Regions from separate parts of the Pectobacterium cacticida genome, predicted to be linked through region 2. Evidence: predicted binding sites of a transcription regulator. Region 2 holds the regulator's gene; the other holds the start of a gene.
What was found. The regulator PhoB, encoded in region 2, activates phosphate uptake and scavenging genes when phosphate is short. The targets are predictions, from matches to a motif close to CTGTCATAAAACTGNCNNAT.

Region 1: a site for PhoB is predicted at 5,568-5,587, ahead of uvrB (excinuclease ABC subunit UvrB). Genes of this name have one in related genera too.

The regions. Positions count from the first base shown of each region.
Region 1 is NZ_CP133656.1:1,397,896-1,404,800, reverse strand. Features, by position in the region: gene moaD (molybdopterin synthase sulfur carrier subunit) at 1-69, opposite strand, end outside; gene moaC (cyclic pyranopterin monophosphate synthase MoaC) at 66-560, opposite strand; gene moaB (molybdenum cofactor biosynthesis protein B) at 579-1,097, opposite strand; gene moaA (GTP 3',8-cyclase MoaA) at 1,132-2,121, opposite strand; molybdenum cofactor riboswitch at 2,109-2,257, opposite strand; gene yvcK (uridine diphosphate-N-acetylglucosamine-binding protein YvcK) at 2,543-3,478, shown strand; gene uvrB (excinuclease ABC subunit UvrB) at 3,517-5,529, opposite strand; gene RFN81_RS06670 (hypothetical protein) at 6,393-6,821, opposite strand; gene RFN81_RS06665 (hypothetical protein) at 6,858-6,905, opposite strand, start outside.
Region 2 is NZ_CP133656.1:929,960-936,864, forward strand. Features, by position in the region: gene RFN81_RS04390 (AAA family ATPase) at 1-854, opposite strand, end outside; gene sbcD (exonuclease subunit SbcD) at 851-2,095, opposite strand; gene phoB (phosphate response regulator transcription factor PhoB) at 2,395-3,084, shown strand; gene phoR (phosphate regulon sensor histidine kinase PhoR) at 3,112-4,434, shown strand; gene RFN81_RS04410 (PstS family phosphate ABC transporter substrate-binding protein) at 4,450-5,388, shown strand; gene RFN81_RS04415 (cobalamin-independent methionine synthase II family protein) at 5,631-6,740, shown strand.

The DNA.
Region 1 (6,905 bases), 470 kb from region 2:
AGCAGGCAGCGACAGGTTGTCTGTCTCGATCAGTTCACGAACTTGTGCAAAAAACAGCACCTTAATCATGCTCCCTCCGCCGTAAAATCACCGGATTTGCCGCCGCTCTTCGCCAGCAGGCGCACCGGACCAATGACCATATCCTTCTGCACGGCCTTGCACATATCATAGATGGTCAGCGCCGCGACGGAAGCTGCCGTCAGCGCTTCCATTTCTACGCCGGTTTTGCCCGTCAGACGGCATACCGATTCAATGCGTACCCGATGGTGTTCCGGCTGCGCTTCCAGCTCGACCGCCACCTTGCTCAGCAGCAGCGGGTGACAGAGCGGAATCAGCTCCCAGGTGCGTTTCGCAGCCTGAATGCCGGCGATACGTGCGGTGGCGAACACATCACCTTTGTGATGACTGCCGGCAATAATCATTGCCAGCGTCTGCGGCGCCATTTCAACGAAGGCTTCCGCGCGGGCTTCGCGCACGGTTTCCGCTTTGGCGGAAACATCCACCATGGCGGCTTCGCCAGCGGCGTTAATGTGGGTCAATTGTGGCTTAGATGATGGCATAATGAACAATGCTTACCGTTAAGACGTTTTTTTCACGTGTGGATAGAAATTGCACGGTTTCTGGCGCGCATCCAGCTGTTCCTGAATGATGCGTTCCCAGGCGGTGCGACAGGCGCGTGTCGAACCCGGCATGGCGAAAATCACCGTCTGATTCGCCAAACCGGCCAATGCACGCGATTGTAGCGTCGCCGTGCCAATATCTTCATACGACACCATGCGGAACAGTTCGCCGAAACCTTCAATTTCCCGATCGAACAAAACGCCGATGGCTTCCGGCACCACATCCCCGGCGGTAAAGCCTGTTCCGCCATTAATCAGAATGCCCTGCACCTTGTCGCTGGCAATCCACGCCGAGATCTGTGCCCGAATCTGGTACAGGTTCTCTTTCACAATGGCGCTATCGACGATGCAATGGCCCGCTGACTGCGCAGCTTCGCGCAGATAGTCGCCGGAGGTGTCATCTTCCGCCGTCCGGCGATCGGAAACGGTGAGTACCGCAAGGTTGAGAGAAACAAATTCGCTACTGGCTTTGCTCATACCAGGCTCCTTTAATAATCAGTGATGTCGCGGATTAACCGCCGATAAATGACAGGTTTTGCGTCATGCCGCTATTCCCTTCATGCAGGAAGTGGGTCTGCTTCTTCGCCGACAGCCCGCCCGAGATACGCATCTTCAAATCGTCAAGATGACGATCGTCGCCCAGTAAATCGCGTAGTGGAATACCCTGTTCGCCAAAGAGACACAGATGCAGGTTACCAATAGCAGACACACGCAGGCGGTTGCAACTCAGGCAGAAATCTTTCTCATACGGCATAATCAGCCCGATTTCACCTTGATAATCAGGATGGCGGAAAACCTGTGCCGGGCCGTCGCTGCGGCCGCGTTGCTGCTGTAGCCACCCTTGCTGCACCAGTTGTTGACGGATCACATCACCCGAAACGTGGCGGCGACGAAACAGCTCTCTTCCCTCTCCCGTTTCCATCAGCTCGATAAAACGTAGTTGAATCGGGCGGTGTTTAATCCAGTCGAGAAAGGTTTGCAGGCTGCCCGCGTTCACATCACGCATTAACACCGTGTTGACTTTGACCTTGGCAAAGCCACAGTCAAATGCGGCGTCGATGCCGTCCATCACCTGGCGGAATTTATCCTGCCCGGTAATTGCATGAAACTGACGCGCATCCAGACTGTCCACGCTCACATTCAGCGCCGTTAGCCCTGCTTCTCGCCATTGAGCAACGTCGCGAGCCAAACGGTAGCCGTTAGTGGTTACCGCCAGCGTACGAATCGCCGGATTTTCACGGATGGCAGCGATAATATCGACAAAGTCACGCCGCAAAGACGGTTCACCGCCGGTGAGACGGACTTTTTCCGTCCCCAGTTCGGCAAAAGCGCGGCTGACGCGACGAATCTCATCGAGTGACAAAAAACAATGCGGATTGGTGCCATTGGCCTGATAGCCATTCGGCAGACAATAGGTACAGCGAAAATTGCAGACGTCTGTGATAGACAGACGCAAATAGTAGAACTTGCGCGCAAACGCATCGGTCAGTTGACTCACCATAAACACCTTTCCAAATACGGGAGATGCAGGCATTTCTACCTCGCACCCTGGTGACCGCGAAGGTCACGGCCAGGGCACCGTATCACGCGCACGACGCGCATCACTTAGGCACCAAGGCTAGGAGTTTGATTCCTATCGGTTATCCGTCAAACAACGACCTAATAGCCGAGAAAGAACCGTGATTGTGTCGGATAGTTTACTGCGAAAATGCACAGCCAACCACTTTCAAAATCGATATGTAAAGAAATATATAACGAATTTTCAATACGTTATGGTGCACAGCATACGGGAAAATGTGCAGCAGAAGTTGTTTCAGGTCATGCCTGTGTAAGGATTTTTCGCCTTTTACCGTGAAATCGGCTACCGTAACGCCGCTAATCATTAGTTACTATTTTACTACGCTTTATTCATAAGGTTTTCTATGCACAATCGCACGTTGGCCGACCTCGACAGGGTTGTCGCACTGGGAGGCGGGCACGGTTTAGGCCGTGTGATGTCTTCGCTCTCTTCCCTAGGTTCACGGCTAACCGGCATTGTCACGACAACCGATAACGGCGGTTCGACTGGCCGTATCCGTCGTTCCGAAGGCGGTATTGCCTGGGGCGATACCCGCAACTGCCTGAACCAACTGATCACCACGCCCAGCGTGGCATCTGCGATGTTTGAGTACCGGTTTAGCGGTAACGGTGAACTTGCCGGACACAATCTGGGGAATCTGATGCTGAAAGCACTGGATCACCTAAGCGTGCGGCCGCTGGAAGCCATCAATCTGATTCGCAACCTGCTCAAAGTCGATGCCTTATTGATTCCGATGTCCGAGCATCCGGTCGATTTGATGGCGATTGATGAACAGGGTAACCCCGTTTATGGCGAAGTCGAGATCGATCAATTGGCAGTGTTACCGCAAGATTTGCTGCTATACCCAACGGTGCAGGCTACGCACGAAGCGATTGATGCCATCGCCGCAGCCGATCTGATTTTGATTGGCCCCGGCAGCTTTCTTACCAGCATAATGCCGCTCATGTTATTGGAAGATCTCACTAGCGCCCTGTGTAACACAGCAGCACCTATGATCTACATCGACAATCTGGGAAGTGAATTAAGTAACCCCGCCGCGCAACTGACGCCGGCGAAGAAATTGCGCTGGATAGAACGCAAAATAGGGAAACGTTTGGTCGATGCGGCAATCGTCGGTCCGACAGTCGATGTCAGTCAGATCGGCGATCGCCTGATCGTGCAACAAGCGCTGGCCGCCGCCGATGTGCCTCACCACCATGACCGTGGGCTACTGCGCCAGGCTATCGATCGCGCGCTACTGATGCTGGATGCTAAACCCTGCTTAACCCCTACTCGGTGAAAACGGCTATTTCTGCCCCCCAGTGAACGCTGGCATCGTTAGGATATCGCTATAAATTGTGCGCGTAGTGCCTGCACCTCGTCGCGTAAGGCGGCTGCCTCTTCAAATTCAAGGTTCTGCGCGTGTGCCAACATTTTGCTTTCCAACTCGCGGATTTTCAGTTCCAGCGCCTTCGGCGTCATCAGTTCATAACGAGCAGCGGGTTCTGCCGCTTTACGGTTAGTACGCCCCTTGCCTTTGTTTGTCGGCTGACCCAATTGAAGAATATCGGAAATTTTCTTATTAAGCCCCTGCGGCACAATCCCGTGTTCGGTATTATACGCCTGCTGCTTTTCACGGCGGCGTTCCGTTTCGCCAATCGCTTTCGCCATGGATGGCGTAATCTTGTCACCGTAGAGAATCGCCTTACCACGCAGGTTACGCGCCGCACGACCAATGGTTTGGATCAGCGAACGCTCGGAACGCAGAAAGCCTTCCTTATCGGCATCCAGAATCGCCACCAGCGACACTTCTGGCATATCCAACCCTTCACGCAACAGGTTGATACCCACCAACACGTCGAACTCGCCAAGGCGTAAATCACGGATAATCTCCACACGTTCAACGGTATCAATATCCGAGTGCAGATAGCGTACCCGCTCACCGTGCTCTTCCAGATATTCCGTTAGGTCTTCCGCCATGCGCTTGGTCAACGTCGTGACCAGCACGCGTTCGTTAATCGCGGCACGCTGGCGAATCTCGGAAAGCAGGTCGTCAACCTGTGTCGCCACCGGCCGCACTTCAATAATCGGATCGAGTAATCCAGTGGGGCGAACAACCTGATCGATCACTTCACCACCCGATTTTTCCAGCTCATAGTTACCCGGCGTCGCGGACACATAGATCGTTTGCGGCGCTAACGCTTCGAATTCCTCAAATTTCATCGGACGGTTATCCAGCGCCGAAGGGAGCCGGAAACCATATTCGACCAGCGTCTCTTTGCGCGCGCGGTCGCCGCGATACATACCGCCGATTTGCGGGACGGTGACGTGGGATTCATCGATGACTAACAGTCCATCGGCAGGCAGATAGTCAAACAGGGTCGGTGGCGGTTCACCGGGGCCACGCCCGGACAGGTAGCGCGAGTAGTTTTCAATGCCGGAGCAGTAGCCCAGTTCGTTCATCATTTCCAGATCGAACTGCGTACGCTGGCTCAGCCGCTGCTCCTCCACCAGCTTATTATTCGCCAGTAACACTTTTCGGCGATCGGCCAATTCGACTTTAATCTCTTCCATCGCCTGTAAAATCCGCTCCCGCGGCGTCACGTAGTGCGTTTTAGGATAGATGGTATAGCGCGGCACCGTCTGGAGAACGTGTCCCGTCAGCGGGTCAAACAGCGACAACCGTTCCACTTCTTCATCAAACAGTTCAACCCGCAGCGCGACGTCGTCGGATTCCGCAGGGAAAATATCGATCACTTCGCCGCGTACGCGGAAGGTACCACGCTGAAACGCCTGATCGTTGCGGGAATACTGCAACTCGGCCAGACGTCGCAAAATCGCGCGCTGGTCAATCAGCATCCCTTGCGTCAGGTGCAGCATCATTTTCAGATAGAGATCGGGATCGCCCAGACCATAGATCGCCGAGACGGAAGCCACGACGATCACGTCGCGCCTTTCCAATAGCGCTTTGGTGGCGGAAAGACGCATCTGTTCGATGTGTTCGTTAACCGAGGCGTCTTTCTCAATAAAGGTGTCGGAGCTCGGAACATAGGCTTCCGGCTGATAATAGTCGTAGTACGAGACGAAGTACTCGACGGCATTGTTGGGGAAAAAGGCCTTCATTTCCCCATACAATTGGGCCGCCAGCGTTTTGTTAGGCGCCAGCATCATGGTCGGCCGATTAAGGTCGGCAATCACATTCGCGATGGTAAACGTTTTGCCAGATCCCGTCACGCCAAGCAGCGTTTGGTGCGCTAACCCGTCTTCCAATCCTTCTTTTAAACGACGAATGGCTTCAGGCTGGTCGCCCGCTGGTTTAAAGTCGGAATGCAGTGTAAATACTTTACTCATCGCTAGACACGCTACTTATCATTTTTAGCCATCGCGCAATACGCGAGGTTTGTGAATGGATGCCTGAAGGCAGGTAAACGGCACAGCAAACAATTTCAGTCTCTCGCATTGTCGCCCCTACACGCTGGCGACGCACGTCGAGTCCTGTATTCTGAATGCCAATCAGGGAATTCGCCACCGCCATGATACTGGATATAAAAACAGCATCAAGACATTATCACTCGATTGAATTATTCATCGGCGAATGAATTCGCTAGCACATTTATCTTTATTCTAGCAAATAAAATCTGCATGATTTATCCCCAGAATAGATAAAGTTGTAACATTACTGGATAGACGGAGAGGTTAATTTATACAGCGATCGGGTATTGATGATCAAGACGCTTGATTTTACCTAACTACATGATAATAAATATATTATAAAAACAGTGGAGAATAGCGCCAACCCGGCGGCAACCCGCGTCAGTTCTCGGTTGGCGCACGTTGTCTATCCCTAATACACATGGTTATCCACAGAAATGGTGGATAACTCCCACAACCCCGCATCAGCACTGAGTTAACGAAATGCCACCGTCATTCATGATGCTCTCTGATAGGAATTTTCTTCACACGTCTTCTGTGATTTTTCGTATGACGATTAGACAGGAAAAGCATAAAACGGCGAAGTACTACACCACGCCATTGGGTGATTAGAGGGCAATAAAATAGGTTTATCCTATTAATGTCGGTAAAATATTATATTTTTTATATAAAAACAGTTGAATGTCGTAAACAACACCAACCGTGATGTGATTTCACGCTGCCGAAGTAAACTCCCCCCTATCCCATCAGGGCGACTGGAATAGGCTCTACAATTGTCATCGCTATATTGATGGCAGCAGTACCACCTGCATACTGACCGTTTTCCTCGTCAGATCCACCGCGAGTATGATTCTCTTGGCACCATCCTGACTCAACCATACTTCCCCATCATCTGGCGATCGCTTTTCCAGGGTACAGCCTATTGAAACAAGGTAGCGCCGTAACGCTGCGATATCCGTGGTATCGGTAAAATAAACCGCACTCACTTCCGAAGCAGGGCCATCAGCCGGCGCGTTCACAAACCGATAGCTCGCCGATATTCGCGGCGCGCCTTTGATGATATCGTCTGTGAGCGTTTCATAAAGGGCCTTGTCTTCCATCGTGTAATCTTCACTTTCGAATTGAAAACCTGAGAAAAACCACCACAACAACCCCGTCGCGATGATACAGGCCATACATAGGTCGCACAGTAATCGATAGGCTTTTGCCATTTATCCTTCCCAAGGGCGCTAATGCCTTCCGGTTTATCATCTCCACCACGGCGGCGGCGGCGATCGAATTTCTAAAGCGACGGT
Region 2 (6,905 bases):
TTGGCTAATTTGTCGAGCTGCGATCTGGCCTGCTGGATGGCGGATTCGGCGCGCGTATGTTGCGCCTGCGCATGCGTTACCCTCGTTTGCTGCAGCGTCAGTTGCTCAAACCAGCGCAGCGCAGTCAGTGTTTGCTCACGTTCGGCGTTGCGCTGTTGCTCCTGTTGCGTCAGTTCGGCAAGCTGATTTTCTATCTGCTGGCGTTGTTCATCGCTCAATAATTGAATACTGAGTGCGCGCGTCTGTAACGTGTTCAATGCGACGCTGGCTTGTTTGTGCTTGTCATAAACGCGTTCGGAAATCAGGCCGTAGATATCTGTACCCGTTAATTCTTCCAGAAGTGCCGCCCTATCGTCCGCCTTAGCGTTGAGGAAGGCGGCAAATTGTCCCTGCGATAACATCATAGATCGCGTAAAGCGGCCGAAATCCAACCCGGTGAGCTGTGTGATCATGTCTTTTTTGTCATTCAGCTTTTCACACAGAATTTTACCGCCTTCAATAAGCGCGAGTTCGGCCTTGGGAGACTGTAAGTTGCCATCAGGCGCATTTCTTGCCCTACGTTGGCTCCAGAAGGCACGATATCCGACGCCTTTGACCTCAAATTCGACCTCGGCAAGGCATTCTGCGGTGTTACGCGTCATCAAATCATTCTGGCTGGCGGAAAGCAGCCCAAGGCGTGGCGTCTCGTGGTATAACGCCAGACAAATGGCGTCGAGTAGCGTCGTTTTCCCGGCGCCTGTCGGGCCGGTAATGGCGAATAGAGCGTTGCTGGAAAAAGGCTCCTGCGTGAAATCGATCTTCCATTCGCCTTTCAACGCGTTAAGGTTTTTTAAGCGCAGGCTGAGAATTTTCATTCGGCAGCCTCGCTATTTTCTAATTCGTTAATAACCTGATTAAACAGCGTGCGCATGCGCTGTTGGCAACCATTTTCCAGGTCGGCCTCCATTGCCAGACGACGTTCAAAAACGTCATAAACACTTAATTCATTCAGCGTTTCCTTATCCTGTCGGATAATCGCCTGCATACGTTGTTCACGTGCGCGCCGGAGTCGAAGCACCTCGACAGGCAAGCCCTCGGTCATGGCCTGAATGCGTTTCTGCATGTCGCTCAGGTAATCCTGCGTGTTGAGTTCGATATCCAGCCATACCGGTTTATCCCCTTGATAGGTTTTGAAAGCGGTGAGCCGCTGCTCAATGTCGCGCAGACTGCCTTTCATCAACAGCATCGGCTGGGTCACGGGGATTGGCAGGGTATCTATCTGTATCCGTGGCGGTGTTTTCGACAAATCATCGGCGGTGAAGCTGACCAGACAGACTGATTTCTCACTGTTGAGTTCATCAAAACTGAGCGGGATGGGGGAACCGCTGTAGCGAATATGCTCACTTTGGGTTACGCGTTGCGGCCGATGAATATGGCCAAGCGCGATATAATCTGCGGGAGGGAAAGCCTGGGCAGGGAAAGCATCGAGCGTGCCAATATAGATGTCACGCACAGATTCGGAGGCGGTCGCGCCAATGGTCGTCAGGTGCCCGGTTGCAATAATCGGTAGCGGCAGGCCGAGTTCATCACGTTTTTGGCAAGCCAGTTGGTAACTGCGCTGGTAGTGCGTCGTAATCGCTTCCTGAAGCGCGAACTGTTTTTCATCGCCTGATTGCCCGGCTTTGCTAGTGAGCACATCTCGTGGACGCAAATAAGGAATTGCGCAGAGCAGGGCGCCGGGTTGATGCTGACGGTTTTCCAGTAACAGCACCTGTTGAGCGGGATCATCACTGGCGCTGGCAACGACCTGCGTATTCAGGCAGGCCAGTACATCACGGGATTCGTTTAACATCGCCACCGAGTCATGGTTTCCACCGAGAATGACAAGCTGGCAGCCTGTTCGCTGTAGTTCAACGACAAAGCGATAGTACATTTCTCGCGCATAGCTAGGGGGGGAACCGTTATCAAAAATATCCCCCGCGACGATAACAGCGTCGACTTCATGTTGAACCACCTGGGCAATGAGCCAGTGCAGGAAAGCCTGATGTTCCGCGGCGCGGCTTTTGGAATAAAAATATTGTCCTAAATGCCAATCGGCGGTGTGGATAATGCGCATTGGGCTCTCTCAATATTTATACGATAGGCATTGTCATTATTCATTATGCGAATTGCGAATAAGGAAACGCCTATCTCGTCGCGATAGTGATCTGTCATCGTCATGCTACGATTATATAGAGCAAGGGTGATGGCTGTCGCGCGGGGAATTGAGCGTTTGCAATGCGGCTCGAAAAACAGGATGTCTAGGGTGCAATAGCCTACAATGAGAGGTCAGGCGTTTTTCATAAATCTGTCATAAAACTGACGCATAATGCCTCCGCCTGCTAACAGCGACGATGATTAACGACAGGATTAACGATGGCAAAACGCATATTAGTCGTGGAAGATGAAGCACCAATCCGTGAAATGGTTTGCTTTGTACTGGAGCAAAATGGCTATCAGCCAGTTGAAGCTGAAGATTATGACAGCGCGGTAACGCAGTTGTCGGAACCCTTTCCTGATTTGGTGCTATTAGACTGGATGCTGCCGGGTGGTTCGGGCTTGCAATTTATCAAGCATATGAAGCGGGAGGCGCTGACGCGTGATATTCCGGTGATGATGTTGACCGCCCGCGGTGAGGAAGAGGACCGTGTGCGCGGGCTGGAAGTCGGCGCGGATGATTATATTACCAAGCCGTTTTCGCCCAAAGAGTTGGTTGCACGCATCAAAGCGGTTATGCGCCGCATTTCGCCGATGGCGGTGGAAGATGTGATCGAAATGCGTGGATTAAGCCTCGATCCTTCCTCGCATCGCGTGACGACCGAAGAGCTTGCGTTGGACATGGGGCCGACGGAATTTAAATTGCTGCATTTTTTTATGACACACCCCGAGCGTGTTTATAGTCGGGAACAGTTGCTCAATCATGTGTGGGGCACTAACGTTTATGTAGAAGATCGAACCGTCGATGTCCATATTCGTCGCCTGCGTAAAGCGCTGGAAACCAGCGGGCATGACAAAATGGTGCAAACCGTTCGGGGAACGGGTTACCGTTTTTCAACGCGTTACTGAGGTGGTATTCACCGGAGAAATGTTAACGTGCTAGAGCGTTTATCCTGGAAAAGGCTAGCATTGGAGCTGGCTTTTTTTTGTTTGCCTGCGGTGCTACTGGGGCTGATTTTTGGCTATCTGCCCTGGTTCCTGCTGGTCGCCGTACTGAGCCTGCTCTGCTGGAATTTTTATAACCAGTTGAAACTATCCCATTGGCTGTGGGTCGATCGCAGTATGACGCCGCCGCCCGGCCGTTGGAGCTGGGAGCCGCTGTTTTACGGCCTTTATCAGATGCAATTACGTAATCGCCGCCGTCGCCGCGAACTGGCGCTTTTAATCAAACGATTCCGTAGCGGTGCCGAATCTTTACCCGATGCCGTGGTAATGACTACCGAAGACGGGACCATCTTTTGGTGTAATCATCTGGCGCAGCATCTGTTAAGTTTCCGTTGGCCGGAGGATAACGGTCAAAATATTCTTAACTTATTACGTTATCCCGACTTTACCAATTACATGAAGGCGCAGGATTTTAGCCGCCCTCTCACACTGCAATTGAATAATTCCCACCATGTTGAATTTCGCATAATGCCGTATTCCGCAGGGCAGTTACTGATGGTGGTACGCGATGTTACGCAAATGCACCAGCTTGAAGGCGCCAGACGTAACTTTTTCGCTAATGTCAGTCATGAGCTGCGAACGCCGCTTACGGTGCTGCAAGGGTATTTGGAAATGATGCAGGAAGATACGTTGGATGCGGCGTTGCGAGGGAAAGCGTTGAGTACGATGCAGGAGCAGACTCGGCGGATGGACGGATTAGTTAAACAACTGCTAACGTTATCCCGTATTGAGGCGGCTACGGCGATTGATCTAAATGAAAAAGTAGATATTCCGCTGATATTGCGCGTATTGCAACGAGAAGCGCAGACGCTGAGCCAGGGACGCCATGAGATAGTCTTCCGCGTAAATGAAAACCTTCGCGTGTTTGGCAATGAAGAACAACTCCGTAGCGCCGTATCCAATCTGGTCTATAACGCCGTTAACCATACTCCAGAAGGGACGCATATCGAAGTGTGTTGGCAGAAGGTTCCGCAGGGGGCGCAGTTTCAGGTTAGCGATAACGGGCCGGGAATTGCGGCCGAGCATTTACCACGCCTAACAGAACGCTTTTACCGGGTTGACAAAGCGCGTTCACGGCAGACCGGTGGCAGCGGGCTGGGGCTGGCAATTGTTAAACACGCGCTCAGCCACCATGATTCCCGTCTGGAAATCATGAGCGAGGATGGTTTGGGAGCGCGATTTGTCTTTACCCTGCCGAACCCGTTGATTGTACCGACCTCTCTGGCCGAGAATACGACAAAATCTTCGGCCTGACGGAAAATAGTATTGATGAGACTCGCCATTCGTATTGCTGGCGCTTGGCTACTGCTGATCGGCGCGTTTTGTTTTGCTCAGCCTCGCCAGATGCTGGCGGGGAATCTATCCAGCGCGGGATCGGATACGCTGGCTAATCTCATGACGTTCTGGGCGGCTGATTTCAACCAGCACTACCCAAACGTGAATTTACAGATTCAGGCCGCTGGGTCATCTTCCGCGCCAACGTCTCTGGCATCGGGAGCGGCGCAACTTGGGCCGATGAGCCGGGCGATGAAAGCCAGTGAAATCGAGGCATTTGTCCGACACTATGGTTATCCACCCTTGGCTGTGCCGGTAGCGATGGATGCGCTGGTTGTGTTGGTTAATCAGGATAACCCACTACCTGGGCTGAATGTTTCACAGTTGGATGCAATCTTTTCCATTACGCAGCGCTGCGGCCACCACCAGCCGATAAAATTCTGGGGCGACCTCGGCTTGCACGGCAGTTGGCAACGGCGCGCGTTACTGCGCTATGGACGAAATTCAGCGTCGGGAACCTATGGCTTTTTCAAACAAAGGGCGCTTTGCAGCGGTGATTTTCTTCCGCAAGTGAATGAGTTGCCCGGATCGTCCTCTGTCGTGCAGGCCGTTGCCGCCTCAACCGAGGCTATTGGCTACGCCAGCGTGGGCTTTCGCGCGAGTGGAGTCAGGATGGTACCTCTGGCGGTGGAAGGGCACGATTATATCTTCCCCTCAACTGAAAATATCCGCAGTGGTTTATATCCCTACACCCGCTATCTCTACATCTATGTGAATAAGGCACCCGGCCAGGCGCTGGATGCGCTGGTGGCGGCTTTTTTAGATCGCGTGCTCTCTGAAACGGGGCAGTCGCTGGTCAGCCAGGATGGTTACCTGCCATTGCCGGAGGCCGTGCGGCATCAGGCGCGACAGCAGATTGGCTTGCTGAAATAATGTCGTCGCCTGTCCGTATATGACCATACTTAACCTTAAATGAATTTTATTCATGTTACATGAGCATTCTTCAATTGCCCTGATCAGGGTTACATGACAGGATAGCGACAAATTCAGACGTCCAGATGGCTAAATAGATGTATGATGTAACAATCATTCTGGATGATTATTTCATATAGAAACCATTTTCCAGTGTGCGTTTTTCTTGAAGAAGCGTGCGGGCAATAGTTCAGGAGCAATACATGGCAACCCATTCATTCCCTTTTCGTGCCGAAATCGTCGGCAGTTTTCTCCGTCCAGCGGCCATCAAGCAGGCTCGCATTCAGCATCAGGCAGGCGAGATTGACGACATCACTCTGCGTAATATCGAAGATCGTGAGATTTTGCGCGTAGTGGAAAAGCAACGTGAAGCGGGCTTGCAGGTGGTTACCGATGGTGAATTTCGTCGAGCCTGGTGGCACTTCGATTTCTTCGCCGATTTACATGGCGTAGAACGTTACGAAGCTGAACACGGTATCCAATTCAACGGTATTCAAACCAAATCCCATGCCATTCGCGTTGTGGATAAAGTCCGTTTTAACGCCCAACATCCCATGCTCGATCATTTCCGCTATCTGAAGAGTATTTCAGGGGATGCCGTCGCCAAGATGACGATTCCTAGTCCGAGCGTGATGCATTTTCGCGGTGGACGCAAAGCGATTGATGCAACGGTTTATCCCGATCTGGCCGACTATTTTGATGATCTGGCGCAAACCTGGCGCGATGCGATTCACGCCTTTTATGATGCTGGCTGCCGTTTCCTGCAATTGGATGATACCGTATGGGCCTATCTCTGTTCAGACGATCAAAAGCGTCAGATGCGTGAACGTGGTGATGATCCGGCGCAATTAGCGCGCACGTATGCCGATGTCCTGAATAAAGCCTTGGCGGATAAACCCGCTGATTTGGTTATTGGTTTACATGTTTGCCGGGGTAATTTCCGATCAACCTGGATTTCCGAAGGCGGATATGAACCCGTGGCGGAAATTCTGTTTGGCGAAGTGAACGTCGATGCGTTTTTCCTGGAATACGATAGCGAAAGAGCGGGTGGGTTTGAGCCGCTGCGTTTTGTGAAGCCGGGTCATCAGCAGGTGGTGTTGGGGCTGATCACCACCAAGACGGGTGAACTGGAAGATGCCGATGTGGTTCAGGCGCGTATTGAGGAAGCCACTAAGTATGTTGATATCAACCAGCTTTGTCTGAGCCCGCAGTGTGGTTTTGCCTCAACGGAAGAAGGGAATAGTCTGACCGAAGAGCAGCAGTGGAATAAGTTGAAACTTGTTGTGGATATTGCGCATCGCGTGTGGGGGTAAAGCGCGTCACGTCGCGTTTGCCTGTCGATGATAAAAGGCCGGATCTCAGGATTCGGCCTTAATTTTTATTTTACGTAGAGCCCTAATGGGATAGGGTCTTATCCTGATCGCTATCTATCTTATCCTGAGCAATGCGCTTAATGGTTGAAAAGCGCATGCCGCTAC